Regions from separate parts of the Mesorhizobium newzealandense genome, predicted to be linked through region 1. Evidence: riboswitches for the same ligand, from Rfam matches in the RefSeq annotation. Region 1 holds a riboswitch; each other region holds the start of a gene.
What was found. Region 1 has a riboswitch for cobalamin ahead of ACFSOZ_RS09350 (CbtB domain-containing protein). Riboswitches for the same ligand answer to the same signal wherever they lie in the genome.
Positions count from the first base shown of each region.

Region 2: it holds a riboswitch for cobalamin, as region 1 does, so the genes downstream of both, ACFSOZ_RS21155 (aromatic ring-hydroxylating oxygenase subunit alpha) here and ACFSOZ_RS09350 (CbtB domain-containing protein) in region 1, are expected to answer to the same signal.
Region 3: it holds a riboswitch for cobalamin, as region 1 does, so the genes downstream of both, bluB (5,6-dimethylbenzimidazole synthase) here and ACFSOZ_RS09350 (CbtB domain-containing protein) in region 1, are expected to answer to the same signal.

Region 1 is NZ_JBHUGZ010000007.1:116,659-121,627, reverse strand. Features, by position in the region: gene cobU (bifunctional adenosylcobinamide kinase/adenosylcobinamide-phosphate guanylyltransferase) at 1-234, opposite strand, end outside; gene ACFSOZ_RS09355 (CbtA family protein) at 227-1,024, opposite strand; gene ACFSOZ_RS09350 (CbtB domain-containing protein) at 1,040-1,219, opposite strand; cobalamin riboswitch at 1,256-1,452, opposite strand; gene ACFSOZ_RS09345 (aromatic ring-hydroxylating oxygenase subunit alpha) at 1,672-2,847, shown strand; gene ACFSOZ_RS09340 (MFS transporter) at 2,851-4,050, opposite strand; gene ACFSOZ_RS09335 (heparan-alpha-glucosaminide N-acetyltransferase) at 4,272-4,969, shown strand, end outside.
Region 2 is NZ_JBHUGZ010000014.1:95,774-100,742, reverse strand. Features, by position in the region: gene ACFSOZ_RS21170 (DUF680 domain-containing protein) at 81-317, opposite strand; gene ACFSOZ_RS21165 (DUF680 domain-containing protein) at 395-601, opposite strand; gene ACFSOZ_RS21160 (DUF680 domain-containing protein) at 678-875, opposite strand; cobalamin riboswitch at 1,381-1,581, shown strand; gene ACFSOZ_RS21155 (aromatic ring-hydroxylating oxygenase subunit alpha) at 1,696-2,943, shown strand; gene ACFSOZ_RS21150 (FAD-binding oxidoreductase) at 3,124-4,224, shown strand; gene ACFSOZ_RS21145 (FAD-binding oxidoreductase) at 4,290-4,969, opposite strand, start outside.
Region 3 is NZ_JBHUGZ010000030.1:142,372-147,340, forward strand. Features, by position in the region: gene ACFSOZ_RS34775 (MFS transporter) at 1-1,020, opposite strand, end outside; gene ACFSOZ_RS34780 (TetR/AcrR family transcriptional regulator) at 1,142-1,750, shown strand; gene ACFSOZ_RS34785 (hypothetical protein) at 1,846-2,829, shown strand; partial or broken gene bluB (5,6-dimethylbenzimidazole synthase) at 2,922-3,581, opposite strand; cobalamin riboswitch at 3,682-3,861, opposite strand; gene ACFSOZ_RS34795 (histone deacetylase family protein) at 3,982-4,908, shown strand; gene ACFSOZ_RS34800 (exodeoxyribonuclease VII small subunit) at 4,912-4,969, shown strand, end outside.

The DNA of each region.
Region 1 (4,969 bases):
CGGCAAGGCCTCGAGCGCGCCGGCGAGATCGAGCGGTGCGTCGATGGTCGTCCAGCCTTCACCGCGCCGCGAGCGGTGCAACACGATGCGCTCATGCATCTCGTCGTCATAGGCTTGCGCCGTGGCGATATAGGCCCATGGCGGCGGCAAGGTCGTCGCCAGGGTTTCGGCGTGCGCGCTCTTGCCGGAGCGCGCACCACCGATGATGAAGGTCAGCTTGCTGCGATCAGGCAAAGCTGTCGCGCAGGCTGGTCGCGGTGCCGGTGAAGCGGCCGCGCACCACGCCGACGATCGCGCCGAGCACCAGCCAGAACACCAGATTGGTCACCGTCACTGCAACCACGAACTGGTGATGCAGACCCTCCGGGATCGGCGTCTCGAAACTGTCGGGCTGCGGTGCGCCGACAATATGCGGCGCAATGATCAGCAAGACGGCAAGGATCACAAGCGGCAGCGACTTGCGGAAGGCGATCAGGCCGATACCCGCCGCGGTCGCCGCCACGGTTGCCCACCACCAGATCTGGCGCTGCGTGAGATCGGCAGCAGGCATCGCAGGCAATTCCGGCGGGAGGCCGAGGCCAGGCGCCAGCGTGAACACGGCAAAGCCGGCCAGGCCCCAGAACACGCCCTGGCGCCAGTTGCCGATGCCACCGGCGAATTCGGAAACCGCGACCAGGATCAGTGCGAAACCGATGCCGGTGACGATATTGGCAACCACGCTGAAGGCGAAACGCTCGAAACCGTCGGCCGGCGCCCAGCCTTCGTCTTCCACTGCCGGAGCGGCTGCTTCCGCCGGCGCTGGGGCGGCAGAGCTCATGGCGTTCCCCGCCGGGGCGGCTGTGCTCATGGCATTGGTATCCGTTGCGGCCGGAGCGGCATGGTGATGGCCGCCGCCGGCCTGCTCGTAGACTTCCGCCTTGAGGATCAGCGGCACGGTGGCATAGGCCTGCATGCAGGCGAGAACGACGCCAGCCACGAGCCCTGCGATCGCCGCGATGAACACGACGTTGCGAAACAGGTTCATGATGTCAAATCCTCGTCAGTGGCAGGGAAACGCCATCGAATGGCGATAGTCGTGAGCCGCATTGTGGACCGCATCGATATGCGAGAAGCCGACAAAACCGACAACGAAGATGCCGAGCAGCGCCACGAGCGCAAGCTGCATGACGCGCGACTGCGAGGAGACGGAGGCGCCGAGGGAGACGGAAGCGGTAGTCATGTCTTGTCCTTTCGCCCTCCACCCGAGGGCATCGAAGTCAGTTTCCTGTCGCCGGCAGGTCTCCTGGCTCGCGGATCAGCGCCCTTCCCCACCTTCCCGAAGAAAAACCTTCAGTGGCATATGGAGAGGACTACCGCACACAGTTGCGGGGGCAGCCACGGCATTGGGCAAGACATTCGCCCGCACCGCATTCCCTCTTGGCTCCAAACGGAACCGACGACAGCGCGACTATAGGGAAAATCGCCGCGACCGGCAAACCAAATTCCGACAATGCATGTCGCCGAAAAGTGCGAAGCGGTTTTCGGAATAACAACCTGCATAAGCAGGAACGCATGTCGCCCAAAAGTGCGGAGCGGTTTGGGCGACATGCATGAAGCAAGATCGGACACCGGTACAACAATTGACAATTCTCGTGGCCGGGTGTCGGCTAGCAACGCTAGAGGAAGCCAGCCATGCAGCCCATTGCCAGCGACCGCGATCCCTATAACGGCTTGACCCGGGCCGAACCGATGCTGCCGTCCTCCGCCTATTGGGACATCAATGCCTATCAGCGCGACCTCGATGCCATCTGGTACAAAAGCTGGCTGCTCGTCTGCCGCGAGGCAGACCTTGCGCAGCCGCTTTGCTTCCGCACCTTCCGCGTCGGCACGCAGGAAATCGTCGTGCTGCGTGACGAGACCGGCGAACTGCGCGCCTTCCACAACACCTGCCGCCATCGCGGTTCGCAGCTTTGCCAGGAAAGCGAAGGCCGGCTGAAGGCGCGGCTGATCACCTGCCCCTATCATGCCTGGTCCTATTCGCTGCGCGGCGATCTCGTGCGCGTTCCGTCGAAATCGCTGCCGGACGATTTCGACAAGGCCGATCACCCGCTTTATCGCGTGGCACTCTCGGTGTGGCGCGGCTTTGTCTTCGTCAATCTTGCCGAGGATGCCGCCGGCTCCGCACAGACATCCTTCGATCCGGCGTCCAGCGATCTCGGCAACTGGCCGCTGGAGACGCTGGTGACCGGCCATGTGCTGCGCAAGGTGATGAACTGCAACTGGAAGATTTTCTGGGAAAACTTCAACGAGTGCCTGCATTGTCCGGGCGTCCACAAGGACCTGTCGCGGCTGGTGCCGATCTACGGCCGCGGCCTCATGGGGCGGCACGACGATCCCGAATGGGCTCGCCACGCCGATAATGACGCACCGGAGTTTTCCGGCGGCCTGCGCGCCGGCGCCGAGACCTGGTCGCGCGACGGCCAGACGCACGGGCCGGTCTTTGCCGGCCTGACACCTGCCGAGCGCAGCGCCGGCCAGACCTACGCCACCAACCTGCCGTCGATGTTCGTCGTCGGCCATGTCGACTATGTCAGGACCGTGCGGCTGGTGCCGCTCGGCCCCGAGCAGACCGAGCTTGTCGCCGAATGGCTGTTTGCGCCCGAAGCGCTTGTTGCAACCGATATCGACAACATCGTCGCCTTCGGCAAACAGGTGCTGGAGGAGGATGCGGGTATCTGTGAGGTCAACCAGAAAGGCCTGCGCTCGGTGCGCCACGAAGCCGGCGTGCTGATGCCCGAGGAATATGATCTGCACCGCTTCCACAACTGGGTCCGCGAACGGCACGCAACGCTTCCCTCCAAGCCTTGAAGATCACAGCGATTTCGGCAGATACCGCCAGGTCACGAAGCCGCAGATCGCCGCCAGCATGCCGAGCGTGACGAACACCGAGCCCAGCCCGAAGAACGCCAGCACCACCGAATAGACCAGTGGCGGCGTCAGCTCGGAAAAGTCGAGATAGGTGCGGTAGACGGCCGCCATCTGCGACCTTTCATAGGAACGCACCGAGCGCATGAAGGCGGTCGAGCCCAGCGCGTCAAGCGCAATGGTGAAGAAAGCGCCGCAGAGCAGGAAGGCGCCGGTAAGCAGCGGCACGGTTTCGCCGACCGCACCCGCCGCCAGCAGCATGGCCGACATGGCGAAATAAGCAAATGTCATGGTCCGGCGGCCACCAAAGCGCTTGCCCGCCTTGCCCCAGAAAATGGCCATGAACAGCAGCGCATTACCGACCGAAACCAGCAGGCCGCCGGCGAGCTTGCCTTCGCCGGTGATGACCATGAACAGCGGCCCGTAGACGAAGAACGTCGTCCAGAAACAGGAGCGGCCAAAGGCGATCAGCCACGCCAGCCGCAACCTGGGCTGGACGACGAAGCGGCCGATATTGGCGAGCGGATTGGCCGGCCGCGTCTTGCCGGGGCGGATCGACGGGTTGTCGCCCAGCCGGTAGGTCCAGAACAGAGCCAGCAAGGCCATCGCGAACACCGCCACCGCGCCATGCGCGGCATAGATGCCGAAGCGCGTGTAGAGGAAAATGCCGAGCGTCGGTCCGCCGGTCCAGGCGAACATCGACCACGCCATGCGCAGCGATTCGGCCTGCATGAAATCGGTCTTGCGGATGTGGTCCATGATGTAGAGGTTGAGCGTGATCGACAGCGCGCTGGCGCCCATCACCCGGCACAGCATGCCGGCCAGTTGCCCGGCGAGCGTATGGGTGACGAAGAACAGCGAGCCGATGGCCAGCAGGCAGGCGCCTGCCGTGTAGACCCAGCGCCGGGCAAAGCGGCGGATCAGCATCGGCATGAACAGCGTCACCGACAGGCCGAGCATCGCCACGATGGTGTAGAGGATCGAGACGATCTGCTCGTTATGCAGGATCTCGTAGGCCTGGATCGGGATGACGCTCGACACCGTGGCACGGGCAAAGGATTCGAGCGCATAGAGCGACGCGAAGGTGCGCGCATCCGCGGCCTTGAGGGCCGGTAGCCAGATCGGATGGCGCACATGGGTGGACATTGCTTCCCCAAAGCAGAAACGCTGGGCCAAATCTGCCGTGGTGATCCCAGCGCCAATAAGAGGAAACCGACGCCTATCCGGCGAAAAGCGAAGTCGGCCAAAGGCTTTCCGGCACTGGCCTAAAGCGGCGCCTGATCCGGCATCTGCCGAAGCGCCCGGCCTTCTTTTGTGCCGGGCAACCGTGATAGTCGTCGTGCGGGGCTGAATCAGAATACGAGACCATGAGTCACACACCGACCGCACCCGTTCAGGATCGACCGAAGCGCATCGTCGCCATCGACATCGTGCGCGGCATCGCGCTCATCGCCATGGCGAGCTACCATTTCACCTGGGATCTGGAATTCTTTGGCTACACCGATCCCGGCCTCACCGCCTTTGGCTGGTGGAAGATCTACGCGCGCTGCATCGCATCGACCTTCCTGTTCCTGGTCGGCGTCAGCCTGTACCTCGCCCATGGCCGAAAAATCCGCTGGAACGGCTTCTGGAAGCGTTTCGCCATGGTCGCTGGAGCGGCGATCGCGATTTCGGTCGCCACCCGCATCGCCACCCCGGACGGCTTCATCTTCTTCGGCATATTGCACGAGATCGCATTGGCCAGCTTGCTCGGCCTGCTGTTCGTGCGGCTGCCGGCGCTGCTGACGTTGCTTGTGGCAGCGCTGGTCATCGCAGCGCCCGTCTATCTGCGCGTCGAGGCATTCGACCATCCCTGGCTGTGGTGGATCGGCCTCTCGGCGATCAATCCGCGCTCCAACGATTATGTGCCGCTGTTTCCGTGGTTCGGCGCCGTACTTGTAGGCATCGCGGTGACGAAACTCGCCGCCGCTTCGGGCCTGCTTGCCCGGCTTGCCGAATTGGCACCCGGTCGCTGGGCCAACCCGCTGGTCTTCATCGGCCGCCACAGCCTGGCCTTCTACCTGAT
Region 2 (4,969 bases), on a different contig from region 1:
ACATCGGAGGCGCATAAAAAGCAAAAAGCGGCGGGCACGGGCCCGCCGCTCTCTGTTTGGAGATCAGCTTCGGCTGTTGGTTAGCGGCCGAAGAGGTTCCGGTCGCTGCCCTGAGGGGCGGACTTCTGTACGTCGCCCGACGAGTTGAGCAACTTGTAGACGGGCGATTCGCTGTTGCGGATCGAGCCCGTATTCGAGACGTCGACGTTGACGGTCGCCTGCTTGTTGATGTCGGTGCCGCCAACATTGTCGTTGCCGGCATAGGCGCTGCCGGCGGCAATCAGAAGAGCGGCGGCAGTAAGAGCAATCTTTTTCATTTTTGATACTCCGGTATTTTCGAATTCGAGGCGGCAGGTTGACCCGCCGCCTCGCCGTCGGATGCTAGTTTCGGATGTCAGTTGTTGCCGAACAGGTTGCGGTCACTGCCATGGGTGACAGGCGTCTGCGCAGCCGGCTCGGACTTCTTGGTGGAAGCCGTGTACGAGTTGTCGACCGAGGCGGCAGGCTGGTTGGCGCCGTTGGAGCCAAAGTTGTCGCTTCCGGCGAAAGCGCTGCCGGAAATGGCCAGAACGGCGGCGGCAGCAATAAGGATCTTGTTCATTTCAGCTCTCCTGAATTTTGAATTTCTGGATTTTGCCAGGGCGGCGGGCGAGCCCGCCACCTCCTGGGAATCGGCGTTAGTGGCCGAAGAGGTTACGGTCGCTACCCTGGACAGGCGTCTGAGCAGCCGGTTCCGACTTCTTGATCGAAGCGGTGCGCGAGCTGTCGACAGCAGTGGCCGCCGCGGCGTTCGAACCATAGTGGTCGCTACCGCTAGCGAAGGCGCTGCCGGAAATGGCCAGAAGGGCGGCGGCAGTGAGAATGATCTTTTTCATTTTTTGGTACTCCAGTATCTTTCCGTCCGTCTAGCGGCGTGTCTTGGGATGAAATCGCGTCGTTCGGACCGCCCCGATGTGGGAAAGCCATCCAGCCATTTCCAATCACGAAGTTGTTCCGCGTGGACCAAGAATCTGCCACTTGAAATTGTGCCAAGAGCGTCTACACCAGTTGTTTTTCTTCGTAATATCAATTAGTTATGTAAAATCGGCACCCCGATCACCAACTGTGTCGGAGGCCCAGCGTTCACACCGTCCTGCACGCACCGTCAACAGAAACGAACCGTTCGGTTCGATTTTAGAGACTGCTAATAGTCACTTTTCGAAACCGTTAACCTTTCTTGGGCCCTGGCAAGGGGTCGGATTCGAGGAGATTGCAGCCGGCTATGGCTGCCGAAGAGATCGGATTTCGGCTCCGCAATCGCCAGCCGGAGCATTTCGCATGCGTGTCGCGCCGCATGGATACGATGTCGTTTTCATGCCGATGGCGCGCCCGCGATCGTGATTAGATCATGTCATCTCAGGTGCCGCTTCGTGACGACGAAGCGGAGAATTGGGAAGCCGGTCAGAATCCGGCGCTGCCCCCGCAACGGTGGTGGAGTTCAAGTCGCAACGGGAGACCACTGGGCAAACGCCTGGGAAGGTGTCGCGACCGTCCGCAAGGACACTCCAGAGCCCGGAAACCAGCCCGAGATATTTGAACTCGACTGATCGCGGTGGGCGGTCAAGAGGTGGATAGTGCATGTCCGGCGCTTCGCCGGCCTGCGTCCGATCCTTCCTCCATCACCACCAGTTCAGTCCTTGGCTATGAGGACAGGACATGGACGCGCGCAACGACATGCTGAGGCTGCTGCAGGGCCGCAGGAACGGCTTCTCGCTCGAGCAGCCCTTTTACACCGATCCCGACTATTTCAAGCTCGACATGGAGCTGATCTGGTATCGCGACTGGCTGTTCATCGGCCATGATTGCGAGCTGCCGAAGCCGGGCAGCTACATTACCGCGCAGATCGGCGACTATCCGGTCGTGCTTGTTCGCGACCAGAAGGGCAATATCAACGCCTTTCACAATTCCTGCCGCCATCGCGGCAGCCGAGTCTGCAATTCAGACAAGGGCACGGCGGCAAAGCTGGTCTGCCCCTATCACCAGTGGACCTATGAGCTGGACGGAAGGCTGTTGTTTGCCCGGCAGATGGCAGACGGGTTCGACAAGAGCCAGTTCGGCCTGAAGCCGATCGCCTGTGAAAGTGTCGGCGGCTACATCTTCATCTGCCTGGCCAAGGAGCCGGCGGATTTCGCACCGATGCGGGCGATGATCGAGCCCTACCTTTTGCCGCACCGGCTGCGCGAGGCCAAGGTGGCGTTCGAGTCGACCATTGTCGAGAAGGGCAACTGGAAGCTGGTCTGGGAAAACAACCGCGAGTGCTACCATTGCGCCGGCAATCACCCGGAGCTTTGCAAGACGTTCCCGGAGGCACCGACGGTGACCGGCGTGCAGGGCGCCGACAGCGACCCGGAAATGCTTGCGCACTGGGCGAAATGCGAAGCGGCCGGCCTGCCGAGCAAATTCCGCATCGATGCGGCCGGACAGTACCGCGCCACCCGCGCGCCGCTGCTGCGCGACGCCGTCAGCTACACCATGAACGGCAAGCGGGCGGTGAAGAAGAACCTCTCCGACACCGTCTCTGCCGACCGGATCGGCACCTTGATGCACTATCACTATCCGACGACATGGAACCACATCCTCATCGACCACGCGGTGACGTTCCGCGTGCTGCCGATCAGCGCCACGGAAACGGCAGTGACGACCAAATGGCTCGTCCACAAGGATGCGGTCGAAGGCGTCGACTACGATCTCGCCGAACTCACCCATGTCTGGACCGAGACCAACGACCAGGACCGCCGCATCGTCGAGGAAAACGCCTTCGGCATCCTGTCGCCCGCCTACGAACCAGGGCCCTATTCGGAGCTGCATGAGGGCGGCGTAATCCAGTTCGTCGAATGGTACGCGTCGTTCATCGGTCCGCGGCTTGCCGAAGGCGGCCGGCCGGCGCTGCGCAGCGTTGCCTAGTGCATGGCGCTCAAAAATGGCCCCTGGTTTTGAGACAACGACATGCAAGGAAACAAGACCTGAAGCGCGTCGCATGAATCCGTTTCGAAGCGACGCGCTTTGGTGCATGTCGCCCAAGAGTGCGCAGCGGTTTTGGGATCACGACATGCACGGAATAAAAGGGACAAGAGGATGAATGCGATGACGGACCTTGGCCTCTATCGCCATCTCGACCAGATGACGCCCTGGAACGACAGGCTCCAGGTGCTGGAAGTGATCGGCGTCAGTGACGAAGCGCCTGATGTGAAGACCTTCACCTTCCGCTCCGACAACCAGACCTGGTTCCGCTACAAGCCGGGCCAGTTCGTGACGCTGGAACTGCCGACCGCCGATGGGCCGCTGATGCGCACCTACACGCTGTCGTCTTCGCCATCGCGGCCGTTCTCGATCGCGGTGACGATCAAGGCGCAAGCGGGCAGCATCGGCACACGCTGGATGTTCGACCATCTGACGCCCGGTTCGCATGTGAAGGCCTATGGGCCGACCGGTGACTTTTCGCTGCACAGCCACCCGGCGGCCAAGTATCTGTTCATTTCGGCCGGCTCCGGCGTGACGCCGATGATGTCGATGCTGCGCTGGCTGAACGACTGCGCGCCATGGACCGATGTCGGCTTCGTCAATTGCGCCCGGCGCCCCGAAGAAATCATTTTCCGCAAGGAGCTCGAACTGCTGGGCAGCCGCATGCCCGGCCTGTCGCTCGGCTTCATGATCGAGGAGCGGTCGAGCCGCGAGGGCTGGTTCGGACATATGGGCCGCATCGACGCGATCCGGCTGCCATTGCTGGCGCCCGATTTCCGCGAGCGCGAAATCTTCTGCTGCGGCCCTGATCCCTTCATGCGCGCCGTGCGCGGCATGCTGGACTCTGCCGGCTTCGACATGACGAAGTACCATCAGGAGAGCTTTGCGGCGCCTGTCGTGGAGGAGATCCCGGCACCGTTCACGTCGCCGGCGGAAGACGGCGCCGCCGTCATCGTCGAAGCCGCGACGCCGATCCGCTTCGCGCTTTCGGATGTCGATGCCGAATGCGTCGCCGGCCAGACCGTGCTGCAGACGGCGCGGGCTTCCGGCGTGCGGATTCCCGCCGCATGCGAGTTCGGCCTGTGCGGAACCTGCAAGGTGAAGAAGGTCGCAGGCGCCGTCGAGATGAGCCACAATGGCGGCATCCTCGACCACGAGATCGACGACGGCTTCATCCTCGCCTGTTGCTCAAAGCCGCTTTCGGCGCTCGAAATCGAGGCGTGACCGATGGGCGATGCCGAGCCTCGGAACGGCGGCTACGAGAAACTTCTCGGAAGGACCGTGTCCGTTCAAACTCCGTAGCGTTCGGTGCGGATGATTTCCGCCGCAACGCCGGCATCGATCAGCGCCCGGGCGGCGGCCGAAACGAAGGCGTTGGAGCCGCAGACGAAGGCGACATCAGGCGGTCCGGGCAACCGCGCCATGGATTGTACCATCATGGCGACATCCACCCGCCGCGAATAATCGGCTGGACGGCGCGCGGCTTCGCGCGTCAGCGTCAGCACCAGGTCGAAGCCGTCCTTGCGATCGTCGAGGGCGATCAGCTCGTCACGAAAGATCACTTCGTCCCAGATCCGGGCTGAAAAGACCAGAGCGACGGGCACCGTCGAATTGCGCGCGACGCGATGACGGACCATCGACATCAAGGGCACGACGCCAGAGCCACCGCCGACCAACAGAAGTGGCCCGCCATCGTCATCGGGCCAGATGAAGTGCCCGCCGAGCGGTCCGCGCAGTTCGATTTCGTCGCCAACTGCCGCGATCTCGTGGAAGAATGGAGAGACCTCGCCATCGTCGAGTTTCTCGATCGCCAGTTCGATCACCCCGTCCGTCTTGGGCGCAGAGGCAATCGAATAGGAGCGGCGCGCCTGATAGCCGTCCGGCGCTGTCAACCTGACGTCGACATGCTGACCGGCCCGGTAGGTGAACGGCCGCGATGGCTGGAAAAAGAAGCTGGTGACGCGCGGCG
Region 3 (4,969 bases), on a different contig from region 1:
CACCCAGGTGATGCCCTCGGTCAGCATCGCTTCCGGCACGTGCCGTTCGATCAGGCCGAAGGCCGTGATGAAGGTCGGCGAGATCGCCACGCCGCTGACGAAGACGGCCAGCGCCAGAAGCGGCACCGTGTCGGCGGCGAGCAACGGCAGCGCTGTGAGCGCGATGACGGCGACGGCGATAGCAAGTTGACGCTGCAGGGCCATTTTCAGGTTGAGCGCCCCGACGATGATGCCGAGCACGAACGACCCCAGCGCGTAGACACCGATGACCAGGCTTGCGGCGGCCGGCTGGCCAAGCTCCTTGGTGATCGCCACGGTGCTCACTTCCGTCGTCGCGAAGGTTGCGCCGATGAAGATCAGGGCGAAGGTGATGATCTGCACCGGCCGCAGGCGGATTGCCGAGCCGCGCGAACCCGGTTCCGCCGGCCGCACTTGCGGCTCGGTCGAACGCTGCAGGATGAAGGCCGCCGAACCGAGGGCAAGGAACAGCGTGCTCGCGAGCATTCCGGCTTCCGGGAACAGGGCGGCACTCAGGCCCACCGACAGCGATGCCCCGGCGATGTAGACCAGCTCGTCCGCCGCCGACTCGAAGGCAAACGCGGTGTTCATCTGGGGCCGCCCCCGGAAAATCTCGGTCCAGCGCGCGCGCACCATTGCCGGTATGCTGGGCATGGCCGCGGCCAGCAGTGCCGAGACGAACAGCGTCCATACCGGCCAGTCCTGATTGGCTGCCGCGATCAGGACCGCGAAAGCGAGCACGGAGATGATGGTGGTTGGCACGACGATCCGTGTTTGGCCAAGGCGATCCACGAGCCTTGATATTTGCGGCGCCACGAAAGCGTTGGCCAGCGCGAATGTCGCGGAAACGGCGCCGGCCAGCCAGTACTCGCCGCGCGTCTGCGACAGCATCGCCACGATGCCGATTGGCGCCATGGCGATCGGCAGGCGCGCCATGAAGCCCGCGCTTGCAAAGCCCTTGGCGCCGGGAGCGCGAAAGATTTCCGAATAGGGATTTTGCATGGTCCGGTTCCTCGACAAAGGCAGATTCGACAATTACATACGAAGCGTATGATTGTTAGATAGATCATACGCCGCGTATGTCAATTGGCATACGGTGCGTATGTTAATAGGTCCAGAAGCCATGCACAAACCTCGCAAGGAAATGATCGCCGAGACCCGCGCCAAGCTGATCGCGGCGGCCCGCCATGCCTTCGGTACGATCGGCTATGCCCAGGCCTCGATGGATGATTTCACTGCCTCGGCCGGGCTGACGCGCGGCGCACTCTATCATCACTTCGGCGACAAGAAGGGATTGCTGCAGGCGGTCATCGCCGAAATCGACGGCGAGATGGCGGCGCACGTGAACGAAGTGGCGTCGAGAGCGCCGACCCGCTGGCAGCATTTCGTCGACGAATGCACGACCTATATCGAGATGGCGTTGGAGCCGGAAATCCAGCGCATCATGTTCCGGGACGGCCCGGCCGTGCTGGGGGATCCGGCACAATGGCCGAATGCCAATGCGTGCATCGCTTCAATGACCGGCCATCTGACGACGTTGCAGGAGGAGGGGGTTGTCGTCCCCAGCCTCGACCCCGAAACCGCCTCGCGGCTGATCAACGGGGCGAGCAGTCAGGCGGCGCAACGGATCGCCAATTCGAGCGACCCCGAAGCGACGTCGAAGAAGGTGGTGACGGCGTTCAAGCAACTGCTCGAAGGCCTGCTCAAAAAGCCCGATCCGCAGCCGAACTGAAATCCACATAGGCGGTTCGGCGCCATTGCCCGCAATTGACAATAGCCGGTTTGAGCGCATCCTCTCGCGCCATCTCTGAAGCGGAGATTCGGGGCATGTGGGATTTCGATATCGGCAGGTCAGTGTCCATCATGACGCGGACCTGGCCCTTCATTCTCTTTCGCATGATCGTCTATTTCGGCATCACGCTGGCCTACATCATTGCGACCGGTACGGGCGCCTCCGTTGGCTATGGCGTCGGCCATATCTCCACCGATCCTGACGGCCCGCTGTCCTTTGCCTTTTGGGGCGGCGTGGTCGGTTTCGGCGTCGTCTCGATCGCCGTCTACTGGATCCGCGAATACATCCTCTACGTCGTCAAGGCCGGCCATATCGCCGTCATGGTCCATCTGATCGACGGCCGCGACATTCCCGACGGCCAGGACCAAATTGCCTACGCCAAGGACATCGTCACCCGGCGTTTTGCCGAGGCCAACATCCTTTTCGTCGTCGACCAGCTGGTCAAGGGTGCCATCCGCGCCATCACCGGCCTGATCGGCGGCATCGCCGCCTTCCTGCCAATTCCGGGCTTGGGCGGCCTGGTCTCCTTCATCAACACGGTGATCCGCCTGTCTCTGACCTATGTCGACGAGATCATCCTGGGCTACAACATCCGCATCAATTCAGCCTCGCCGTTCGAGACGGCGCGGCAAGGCGTCGTGCTCTACGCCCAGAACGGCCAGACCATGGTCAAGAACGCCGTCTGGCTGGCGGTCATCATGTGGGGGGTGTCCTTCGTCATCTTCCTGCTGATGCTGGCGCCTGCCGGCGCCATTCTTTTCCTCATGCCCGGGCAACTCGCCGGCTGGGCCTTCGTGCTCGCCATCGTCTTCGCCTGGGCCTTCAAGGCCGCCTTCATCGAACCCTTCGCCATCGCCTGCCTGATGCAGGTCTATTTCAGGACCATCGAGGGCCAGGTGCCCGATCCCGAGTGGGACGCCCGGCTGGCCGAGGCGTCGTCGAAGTTCAGCGAGCTCAAGGACAAGGCGCTGGCCTCCTTCGACGGCTCGCGCTGGGGTACGGCCGGCGCGACACACTGATCAGCGGCGGCCGCCGTCGCCGGTGCGGCGCCGACGGCGTTGAGGCGCGTTACGGTCGATTTGAGCGGCACTTCGCCTTGCCCGGAAAAAATCTCGCTCATGATCAGCTCCGGCAGCGGCAAGCGGCGTCCCCAGCCATGCGTTTCAAGGTCCGGTTTTGGCGCGAACTCCGAGACGCGGCCGACGCAGAGATAGGCGACCGGCGTCACATGCTCGGGAATTGACAGCAGGTCTTTCAACGCTTGCGCCTCGATGATGCTGACCCAGCCGACACCAACACCTTCGGCGCGCGCCGCCAGCCAGAAGTTCTGCACCGCGCAGACCGTGCTGTAGAGGTCCATCTCGGGATTGTGCCAGCGCCCCAGCGGCGAACCCTTCGAGCGCTGCCGGTCGCAGGTGATGCAGATGTTGAGCGCGCTTTCGCAGATGCCTTCCAGCTTGAGCTTGCGGTAGAGCGCCTGTCGCTCTTCCGCGATGGCTGGCAACTCCTGTTCGCGCGCCGCCAGGAACAGGTCGCGCACTTTCTGCCGTCGCTCGGCGTCGCGAATGACGATGAAGTTCCACGGCTGCATGAAGCCGACCGAGGGCGCGTGATGGGCCGCAAGCAGCAGCCGCGCCAGAACGTCATCGTCGAGCGCGGTCGGCAGGAAATGACTGCGGACGTCGCGCCGCGTGAACATGGCGTGGTAAACCGCATCGCGCGCACTCTGGTCAAATCCGTCGCCAACTGGAGCGGTCATGTGTTCCGGCATCGCGTGTCCCCTTGCGATTGCAGCAGTTCCAACTGTCAAAGCGTACTTTGTGCGTGCAAGTGGAGGCACATCGCTCTGATGCCGTCCGCCTGACCATGCGGATGACGATGTCTGCCAGGCCGGTCTTCTGGCTCGGGATCAACCCGCGTCCGGTGCCTTCCCGTCATCGACAGTGGCATTTACCGGCGCGGTCCCCCTCACAGCGTTGGGCACGCCACGGAATTTAACCGTGTTCCCGATTCTCCCGCTTGCGGCGGGCACCAGGCAGCGACACGACCTTACGCCGAAGCGCTGACGACGCCAATGCCTGCAGCGAAACCAAAGGACGCAGGCGTGATTTTCCCCAGTCATCAACCGCCTGCGCATGGCCTTTGTCGATCCGGGTCACTAGATTAGGGTGATGACCACCCGTCTCTACAGCCATCCGATCTTCCTCGAGCACATCACGCCGCCCGGCCATCCCGAGCGGCCCGACCGCTTGCGCGCCATCGAGCGGGTGCTCGACGACGAGGCTTTTGCCACGCTCGATCGTGTCCAGGCGCCGGAGGGCGACGAGGCCACCATCCTCTACGCGCATCCCGCCGATTTCGTCGCCCGCGTCCGCGCATCCATTCCCGACACTGGCATTGCCCGCATCGATGCCGACACCACCGCCAGCCCGAAGAGCTGGCAGGCGGCGATCACGGCGATTGGTGCTGCCAACGCTGCCGTGGACGACGTTTTCACAGGCCGCGCCGACAATGTCTTCGTCGCCGCCCGGCCGCCCGGCCACCATGCCGAAAAGACCACGGCCATGGGCTTCTGCCTCTTCAACACGGCGGCGATCGCGGCGCGCCATGCACAGAGGAAACATGGCGTCGAGCGCGTCGCCGTCGTCGACTGGGACGTGCATCACGGCAACGGCACGCAGGATATTTTCTGGGACGATCCGACGGTGCTCTATTGCTCGACGCACCAGATGCCGCTCTATCCCGGCACCGGGGCAAAGAGCGAGACCGGCGCCGGCAACATCGTCAACGCACCGTTGGCGCCGCAGACCGGCAGCGAGGTTTTCCGCGACGCCTTCCTGTCGCGGGTCCTGCCGGCGCTCGACAATTTCGCGCCGGACCTGATCATCATTTCGGCCGGGTTCGACGCGCATCACCGCGATCCATTGGCCGAAATCAACCTGACTGAGGATGATTTCGACTGGGCGACCGGCCAGCTGATGCAGCGCGCCACGCGCCACAGCGGCAACCGGCTCGTCAGCCTGCTCGAGGGTGGCTACGATCTGCAGGGACTGGCATTTTCGGTCGCCGCCCATGTCGGGCGACTGATGAAAGGATGAATGATGGCTGGTGAGACCAACGAAGACATCATGGCGATGAGCTTCGAACAGGCACTCGACG